One region of the Variovorax sp. BGA-UO-ETr-C22 genome, then DNA from elsewhere that is predicted to be linked to it. Evidence: riboswitches for the same ligand, from Rfam matches in the RefSeq annotation. Region 1 holds a riboswitch; the other holds the start of a gene.
The links. Region 1 has a riboswitch for glycine ahead of AC57B8_RS13910 (D-amino acid dehydrogenase). Riboswitches for the same ligand answer to the same signal wherever they lie in the genome.
Positions count from the first base shown of each region.

Region 2: it holds a riboswitch for glycine, as region 1 does, so the genes downstream of both, gcvT (glycine cleavage system aminomethyltransferase GcvT) here and AC57B8_RS13910 (D-amino acid dehydrogenase) in region 1, are expected to answer to the same signal.

Region 1 covers NZ_JCAQPA010000010.1:99,085-102,929, reverse strand. The annotation lists gene rfbD (dTDP-4-dehydrorhamnose reductase) at 1-556, opposite strand, end outside; gene rfbB (dTDP-glucose 4,6-dehydratase) at 553-1,632, opposite strand; glycine riboswitch at 1,751-1,841, shown strand; glycine riboswitch at 1,886-1,992, shown strand; gene AC57B8_RS13910 (D-amino acid dehydrogenase) at 2,084-3,391, shown strand; gene AC57B8_RS13905 (RtcB family protein) at 3,410-3,845, opposite strand, start outside.
Region 2 covers NZ_JCAQPA010000011.1:1,811,554-1,815,398, reverse strand. The annotation lists gene gcvP (aminomethyl-transferring glycine dehydrogenase) at 1-39, opposite strand, end outside; gene gcvH (glycine cleavage system protein GcvH) at 98-469, opposite strand; gene gcvT (glycine cleavage system aminomethyltransferase GcvT) at 541-1,713, opposite strand; glycine riboswitch at 1,761-1,865, opposite strand; glycine riboswitch at 1,878-1,968, opposite strand; gene AC57B8_RS28520 (hypothetical protein) at 2,000-2,536, opposite strand; gene AC57B8_RS28515 (L,D-transpeptidase Cds6 family protein) at 2,633-3,115, opposite strand; gene AC57B8_RS28510 (MFS transporter) at 3,359-3,845, opposite strand, start outside.

The DNA.
Region 1 (3,845 bases):
GGGCGCCGAACTGGTCGTCGATGACCGTGAGCTTGTCGCGCTCCTTGGCCAGCCGCAGCATGGTCTTGGCGAAGTTGCCGCCGCGTGCGGCGTACACCCAGCTGGTGCGAAAGATCAGGTGCTTCGCGCAATGCTGCGCCACCAGCTGCTCGCCTTCGAGCTTGGTCTGGCCGTACACGCTGAGCGGGCCGGTCGCGTCGTCTTCCTTCCAGGGCTTGGTGCCGCTGCCGTCGAAGACGTAGTCGGTGGAGTAATGCACCATCAGCGCGCCGATCTGCTGCGCCGCCTCGGCCACCACGCCGGGCGAGGTGGCGTTGAGCTTGCGCGCAAAGTCGGGCTCACTCTCGGCCTTGTCGACGGCAGTGTGCGCGGCGGCATTGATGATGACGTCGGGGCGCACCGCCAGCACGGTTGCGGCCAACTGCTCGGGACGGCTGAAGTCGGCGTGGAAGTCGGTGCTGTCGAAATCGAGTGCGACCACTTCGCCGAGCGGCGCGAGGCTGCGCTGCAGCTCCCAGCCGACCTGTCCACCCTTGCCGAGCAGCAGCAACTTCATGCGGAAGCCTTTGCAGGTGCGGCGTCGTACTGCTTCTCGACCCATTCGCGGTATGCGCCGCTTTGCACGTTGCGCACCCACTCGCCGTTCGCGAGGTACCACTGGACGGTCTTGCGGATGCCGGTGTCGAAGGTCTCGGCGGGCTTCCAGCCAAGCTCGGCCTCGAGCTTGCGTGCATCGATGGCGTAGCGGCGGTCGTGGCCCGGGCGGTCCGTGACGTAGGTGATCTGCTCCTTGTACGGCTTGCCGTCGGCGCGGGGGCTCAGTTCGTCGAGCAGCGCGCACACGGTGTTGACGATCTCGATGTTGGGCTTCTCGTTCCAGCCGCCGACGTTGTAGGTCTCGCCGAGCTTGCCGGCTTCGAGCACGCGGCGGATGGCGCTGCAGTGGTCCTTCACGTAGAGCCAGTCGCGCACCTGCATGCCGTCGCCGTACACGGGCAGGTTCTTGCCGGCCAGTGCGTTGACGATCATCAGCGGGATCAGCTTCTCGGGGAAGTGGAACGGGCCGTAGTTGTTCGAGCAGTTGGTGGTGACCACCGGCAGGCCGTAGGTGTGGTGCCAGGCGCGCACGAGGTGGTCGCTGGCGGCCTTGCTGGCCGAGTACGGGCTGTTGGGCTCGTACTTGTTCTCTTCGGTGAAGGCCGGGTCGGTCTTGGAGAGCGAGCCGTAGACCTCGTCGGTCGACACATGCAGGAAGCGGAAGGCCGCCTTCTGGTCGGCCGGCAGGGCGTTCCAGTAGCCGCGCACCGATTCGAGCAGGCGGAAGGTGCCGAGCACATTGGTCTGCACGAAGTCTTCCGGGCCGTGGATCGAACGATCCACATGCGATTCCGCGGCAAAGTTCACGACGGCACGGGGTTTGTGCTCGGCCAGCAGGCGATCGAGCAGCGCGCTGTCGCCGATGTCGCCCTGCACGAAGACGTGGTTCGCGTTGCCCTTGAGCGACGCCAGAGTCTCGAGGTTGCCTGCGTAGGTCAGCTTGTCGAGGTTCACGACGGGCTCGTTGCCCTGCGCGATCCAGTCGAGCACGAAATTGGCGCCAATGAAGCCTGCGCCGCCGGTAACCAGGATCATGGAGTCCCCTGCATGTAGAAAAAAGTTTGCTTTACCAAAAATCAACATTCAATTATCCCATCGGTGTGAAGTGCCGATGTACAGGGCTTGGCCGGCTTGCGGGGCCCGCCTACAATCGCCAACAATTGCAGGAGAGCGGGCCTCCACGGAGGCCCTACCGAAGGCGCAAACTCCCATAAACGCTCAGGTCGGCCCGACGAAATTCCAGGCAACGCCCAGGAACTTCGGCAAGGGGTCAGTACTGCACTCATCGATACAGCCGTCTGGAGAGCCGCCACGCCATGTGGCGCACCGAAGGAGCAAACCCGCTGCGGGTGCAGCAGGGTGAATCTCTCAGGTACCGAGGACAGGGGGAGCGGCAACTTGGACATCGGTCGTCCGGTTGCTTGCTATTGGTTCAATAGCACTCCACGCCCGCCGTTCAAGCGCTGCAAACTCAAAGGTACTTGCAATGCGTGTGATCGTTCTTGGCGCCGGCCTGCTCGGCGTGACTTCGGCCTACTACCTTCAGCAACTCGGCCACGAGGTGACCGTGATCGACCGGCAGGCCACCCCGGCCGCCGAAACCAGCTTCGCCAACGGCGGCCAGATCTCGGTCAGCCATGCCGAACCCTGGGCCAATCCGAGCGCGCCGCTGAAGGTGCTGCAATGGCTCGGCAAGGAAGATGCGCCGCTGCTCTTTCGCATCCGCGCCGACATGCGCCAGTGGCTCTGGGGCCTGCAGTTCTTGCGCGAATGCACCCCCGCGCGCACCCGCCACAACATCGAACAGATCGTTCGTCTCGGTACATACAGCCGGGAAATGTTGCAGCAATTGCGTCGAGACACGGGCCTGAACTATGACCAGCGCACGCAAGGCATCCTGCACTTCTACACGACGCAAAAAGAATTCGACGGCGCCCTCGCGCCCGCCGAGCAGATGCGTGCCCTGGGCTGCGAACGCTTGGTCATCTCGGCCGACGAGGCCATCAAGATCGAACCCGCCCTCGCCCACATCCGCCCCCAACTCGCCGGCGCCACCTACACCGCCGAAGACGAATCGGGCGACGCCAACCGCTTCGCGCGCGAGCTCGTGAAGCTGGCCGAAGCGGCCGGCGTGAAGTTCCTCATGAGCCACACGGTGACCGCGCTGCGCGAAGCGGGCGGCAGCATCGACCACGTCGAGGCGACCGACAACGAAGGCCGCTTCCAGCGCATCCGCGGCGATGCCTTCGTGCTCGCGATGGGTTCGCTGAGCCCGCTGTACGCCGCGCCGCTGGGCATCCGCCTGCCGATCTACCCGGCCAAGGGCTACTCGGTGACGCTGCCCGTGAAGGACGCATCGAAGGCGCACCAGGTCTCGCTCACCGACGACGAATACAAGCTGGTGTTCTCGCGCTACACCTCCGAGTCGGGCGACCGCCTGCGCATCGCCGGCACGGCCGAGCTCAACGGCTACGACCGCGACCTGAACCGCGTGCGCTGCGAAGCCATCGTGCGGCGCGTCGAAGAGCTCTTCCCCGGCGCCGGCGACACCGAACGCGCGCAGTTCTGGACCGGCCTGCGCCCGGCCACGCCGAGCAACGTGCCGCTGATCGGCAAGACCAAGCTGCCGAACCTGTTCCTCAACACGGGCCACGGCACGCTCGGCTGGACGCACGCCTGCGGCTCGGGCAAGTCGATCGCGCGCATCGTGAGCGGGCTGGCGCCCGAGGTCGACTTCGCGTTCGCCGGCATGCCGGCGCCCGCGCCGCGCGCCGTGCAGCCCGCCCTGGGCTGACACGGCCCCGCCCTCTGGTCACGCCTTGAACGTGACCCAGGGCTTGAGCCGCACGGCGCAGCGGATGAGCCCCGCGCTTTCCTGCGCCTCGATCACCGCGCCGATCGGCTTGTAGGCCTGCGGCGCTTCTTCGATGCGGCGCTCCTCGCGCAAGGTCACGCACTGCCAGCTGGCATCGGCGTCGCCGGGCGCGGGCCGCATCGCGCGCACCTCCTGCCGACGCATGCGCCGGCCGGCACCATGGCTGCACGACCACAGCCAGTCTTCATGCCCCAGCCCGGTCGCGAGGTACGAGTGATCGCCCATCGACCCGGGAATCAGCGCCAGGTCGCCCGCGTGCGCCGGCGTCGCGCCCTTGCGATGGATGTTCATGCCGTGCTCGCGCAGCACCACGTTGTGCGGCACGTCGACCACGAGCGTCGACGCCGTGGCACCCAGCAGCTCGGCGAAGTCC
Region 2 (3,845 bases), on a different contig from region 1:
CTCTAGTTCTTGCAAAGAGGGAAGGGCGGGAATCGGCATGGCGGTGAAGGCTCGGGGGAGAAGGAACGAAGGTGCGAGGAAGCTGCTGTTCAGCGGATCAGGATTCGGCGGCGAACTTGTCGTAGCTGGCGGCGTCGAGCAGGGCGTCGAGCTGCGCGGGCTCGCTCAGCTTGACCTTGAAGAACCAGCCGGCGGCCAGCGGGTCGCTGTTGGCCAGCGACGGGTCGGCGCGCAGCGCTTCGTTCACTTCGGTGATCTCGCCCGACACGGGCATGAACACATCGGCGGCGGCCTTCACCGACTCGACCACACCGGCGACCTCGCCCTGCGCGAAGGTCTTGCCCACTTCAGGCAGGTCGACGAACACCACGTCGCCCAGCGCGTCCTGCGCATGCACGGTGATGCCGACGGTGGCGGCGCCGCCTTCGGCCGCCACCCATTCGTGGTCCTTGGTGTATTTGATGCTCATGAAAAAACTCCTCGTGGAAAAAATGGAATCGGGGTGCAGAGCCTAGCCGGGTCTGCGGGGTTCAGTGTCGGTCAGCCGCGGTAGTAGCGCGTCGGCACGAAAGGCATGGTCGAGACTTCCATCGGCACCGGCTTGCCGCGCACGATGGCCTGCACGCGCGTGCCGGGCTCGGCGAAGGCGGCGGCCACGTAGCCCATGGCCACGCAGCGGTCGGCCGTGGGGCCGAGCAGGCCGCTGGTGACGGCGCCGATGTCGTGCCCTTCGAGCGACTGCAGCAGCGTGCCGTCGCGCACCGGAATGCGTTCGAGTGCCACGAGGCCGACGCGCTTGCGCGTGAGCGTCTTGTGGTCGGTGTGGCCGGCCGCGCCCGAGGCGACGGCGGCGAGCTGGGCCAGCACCTTGGCCGCGCCCGGAAAGCCGCCTTCGCGCGCGCCGCCCGCGCGGCGCACCTTCTGGATCGCCCAGTTCAGCGAGGCTTCGACCGGGGTGGTGGTGGTGTCGATGTCGTTGCCGTACAGGCACAGGCCGGCTTCGAGCCGCAGCGAGTTGCGCGCGCCCAGGCCGACGGGCTTCACTTCGGGCTGCGCGAGCAGCAGGCGGGCGAGGGCGTCGGCGTCTTTGCCGGCCACCGAGATCTCGAAGCCGTCTTCGCCGGTGTAGCCGCTGCGGGTGACGAAGGCGGCGATGCCGCCGATCTGCACCGCGCCGCCGGTCATGAACACGAAGCGCTCGATGCCGGGCGACAGGCGCGCCAGCGTGGCCGCGGCCTGCGGGCCTTGCAGCGCGAGCAGGGCGTGGTCGGGCAGGGGTTGCACCTGGCAGCGCGCGCCGATCCTGGCCTGGATGTGGGCGATGTCGGCCACCTTGCAGGCGCCGTTCACGATCACGAAGAGCGAACCGTTGCCTTCGTTGAAGAACATCAGGTCGTCGAGGATGCCGCCCTCGTCGTTCAGCAGCAGGCCGTAGCGCTGCTTGCCGGCGGGCAGGTCGACCACGTCGACGGGCATCAGGGTTTCGAAGGCGGCGGCGGCATCGGGGCCGACCAGGCGCAGCTGGCCCATGTGCGAGATGTCGAACAGGCCGGCTGCGTCGCGCGTGTGCTTGTGCTCGGCCATGAGGCCGGCGGGGTACTGCACGGGCATGGAATAGCCGGCGAAGGGCACCATGCGGGCGCCGAGCTCCACGTGCAGGTCGTACAGCGGGGTCTTGAGAAGTTGGGCGTCGGAAGCGGAAGAAGCGGCCACGGGGCACTCCAAAGGGGCAGTCGAAATCCATGGCTGCAACGCCACGGGCCACCCCTGCTGTCCGCTTTACCTGAGAGATTCGCCCCACGATCGGGGTTTGCTCCTTCGGTGGGCCGCATGCAATGCCACGGCCTCTCTCCAGCAAGGAAACGCCGGTGGTTGCCGGCGTCTTGTCAGTCCTTTTGCCTGAGCGTTCGGGGAACCCCTGCGCCTTCGGCGGCCCCGTCGCGCGGGGCTCTCTCCTGACCCGGCGAGTGTAGTGGATCGCGGGGCCGGGGCTGGTGGCTCAGTGCACGGTTTCCGCCGGCGGCAGCAGCTTGTCGATGCGCTCGCGCAGCGAGTCGGCGCGCTCGGGGCCGGCGGCCTTCTCGATCTCGGAGAGCATCAGCGCGGCGATGGTCAGCATGGCCTCGCGGTCGCGGGCCTCGCGCAGGGCGTCGCGCATCTGGTTGGCGAAGCGCGGGTCGCGGCGCACGAACATGCGTTCGCAGATGTCGAACAGGAACATGCGCGTGGTGGCCAGCGAGCGCTTGCCGTCGAAGCTGTCGGCCGAGGTGGCGACCTGGATCGGCTCGGCGGCGGTGACGGGCGTGGGGGCCGGTGCGGGCGGTGGCGCGACCGGGCGCGCGACCTGCAGGTAGCCGCGCTGCATCAGCCCCTGGATCGCCTGCTCGGCCTCGACGCGGCTGGGGAACAGCGGGCTGAAGTCGGTCAGCGAGCGCCGGCCGTCGGCCATGAGCAGCAGGGCGCGCTCACGCTGGCTGAGCGTGCGCTGCCCGGCCTGGAGTTCGTCGCGTGCCTTCTCGGTCTTGGTGGGGAACATGGCGGCCACAGCTTTCGGAGGTCGAAGGCTGCAGCATCGTTGCAAGTGGTGACATCTTCGTGAACCATTTGCCTTACAGGGACAAGGCGGTGCGCGTCAGTTGCCCGCGCTCTCCTTGCGGATCAGCCAGCGCGTGCCCACGCGCTGCAGCTCGAGGGTCTTGCGGTCGGTCTCGGTGAGCGCGTCGGCGCTGTAGACCTGCCGGAACTGCGCGCTGGCCGAGGTGCCCTGGACGCTGATCACCAGCCCCTCGATGCCCACGCTGATGCGCGACTTGCCCGTGATGCGGGCGCGCCGGTCGGCCTCCCAGCGCTCGCGGGTCTGGCCGCGCGCGGGGGTGAAGTCGCTCGCGTAGGCGGCGAGGTAGCGCTCGACGTCGCGCGCGGACCAGGCGGCGGCCCAGGCGCGCACGGCGCTTTCCACTTCGGCGAGGTGGGTGACGGGATTGGCGGGGGCGGCTGCTGGTGCAACGGCTGCAACGGCTGCAACGGGCGCGGCGGCCGGCGTGGCCGCGATACCGGCGGTGGCCAGCAAGCCGGCAGCGACAAGGCTGCTGCCCTGGGCGACGATTCGGTGCATGGCGTCCTTCTCTTTCCTTCTTCTTGTCTGTCAGGCTCGACGTCGAAGCTTGCGTCGATTCTGGCAGTGAAAGAGAGCGCGTGCGGCGTTGAATCGCCCACGGATTTCAGTGGTCCGTGGTTCAGGGCGCGTGCACAGGACACCGGGTGCTTCCCTCCGCGAATGTCCCCCGCCTTCGGCTCCTCCTTGATTTCGCTGCGGGAAGCACCCAGTGCCCTGTGCACCGGGTGCGCGGGGCAGAGCTCAGGCCGCCGCAGCCTCGCCCGCCATCACCTGCACCGTCCGATTGCGCAGCCGCAAGGCCAGCACGGTCGCGACGCACAGCACGCACAACACCACCGTGAGCGTCACGCCGAGCCCGCGTGCATCCGACAGCAGGCCGAACAGCGGCGACACCAGCCCGCCGACCGAGAGCGCGAGGCCGAGCGTGATGCCGCTGGCCGTGGCCGGGTTGCGCGGCAGGTAGTCCTGCGCGAGCGTCACCTGCGCGGCGAAGGGCAGGAACATGCTCATGCCGAGCCACGCGGTGCAGGCCAGCGCCGCGCCGGGCGTGGAGGAGAGCACGAGGCCCGCCATGGCCGGCAGCGCAAGCAGGTAGCCGCAGCGGATCGTGCCCATGCGCCCGATGCGGTCGCCGAGCCAGCCGCCGGCCAGCGTGCCCACGGCCCCTGCGGCGGTGAAGGCGGTGAGTGCCGCGGCGCCCTGGAAGGTGCTGCCGTGCAGGTCGCGC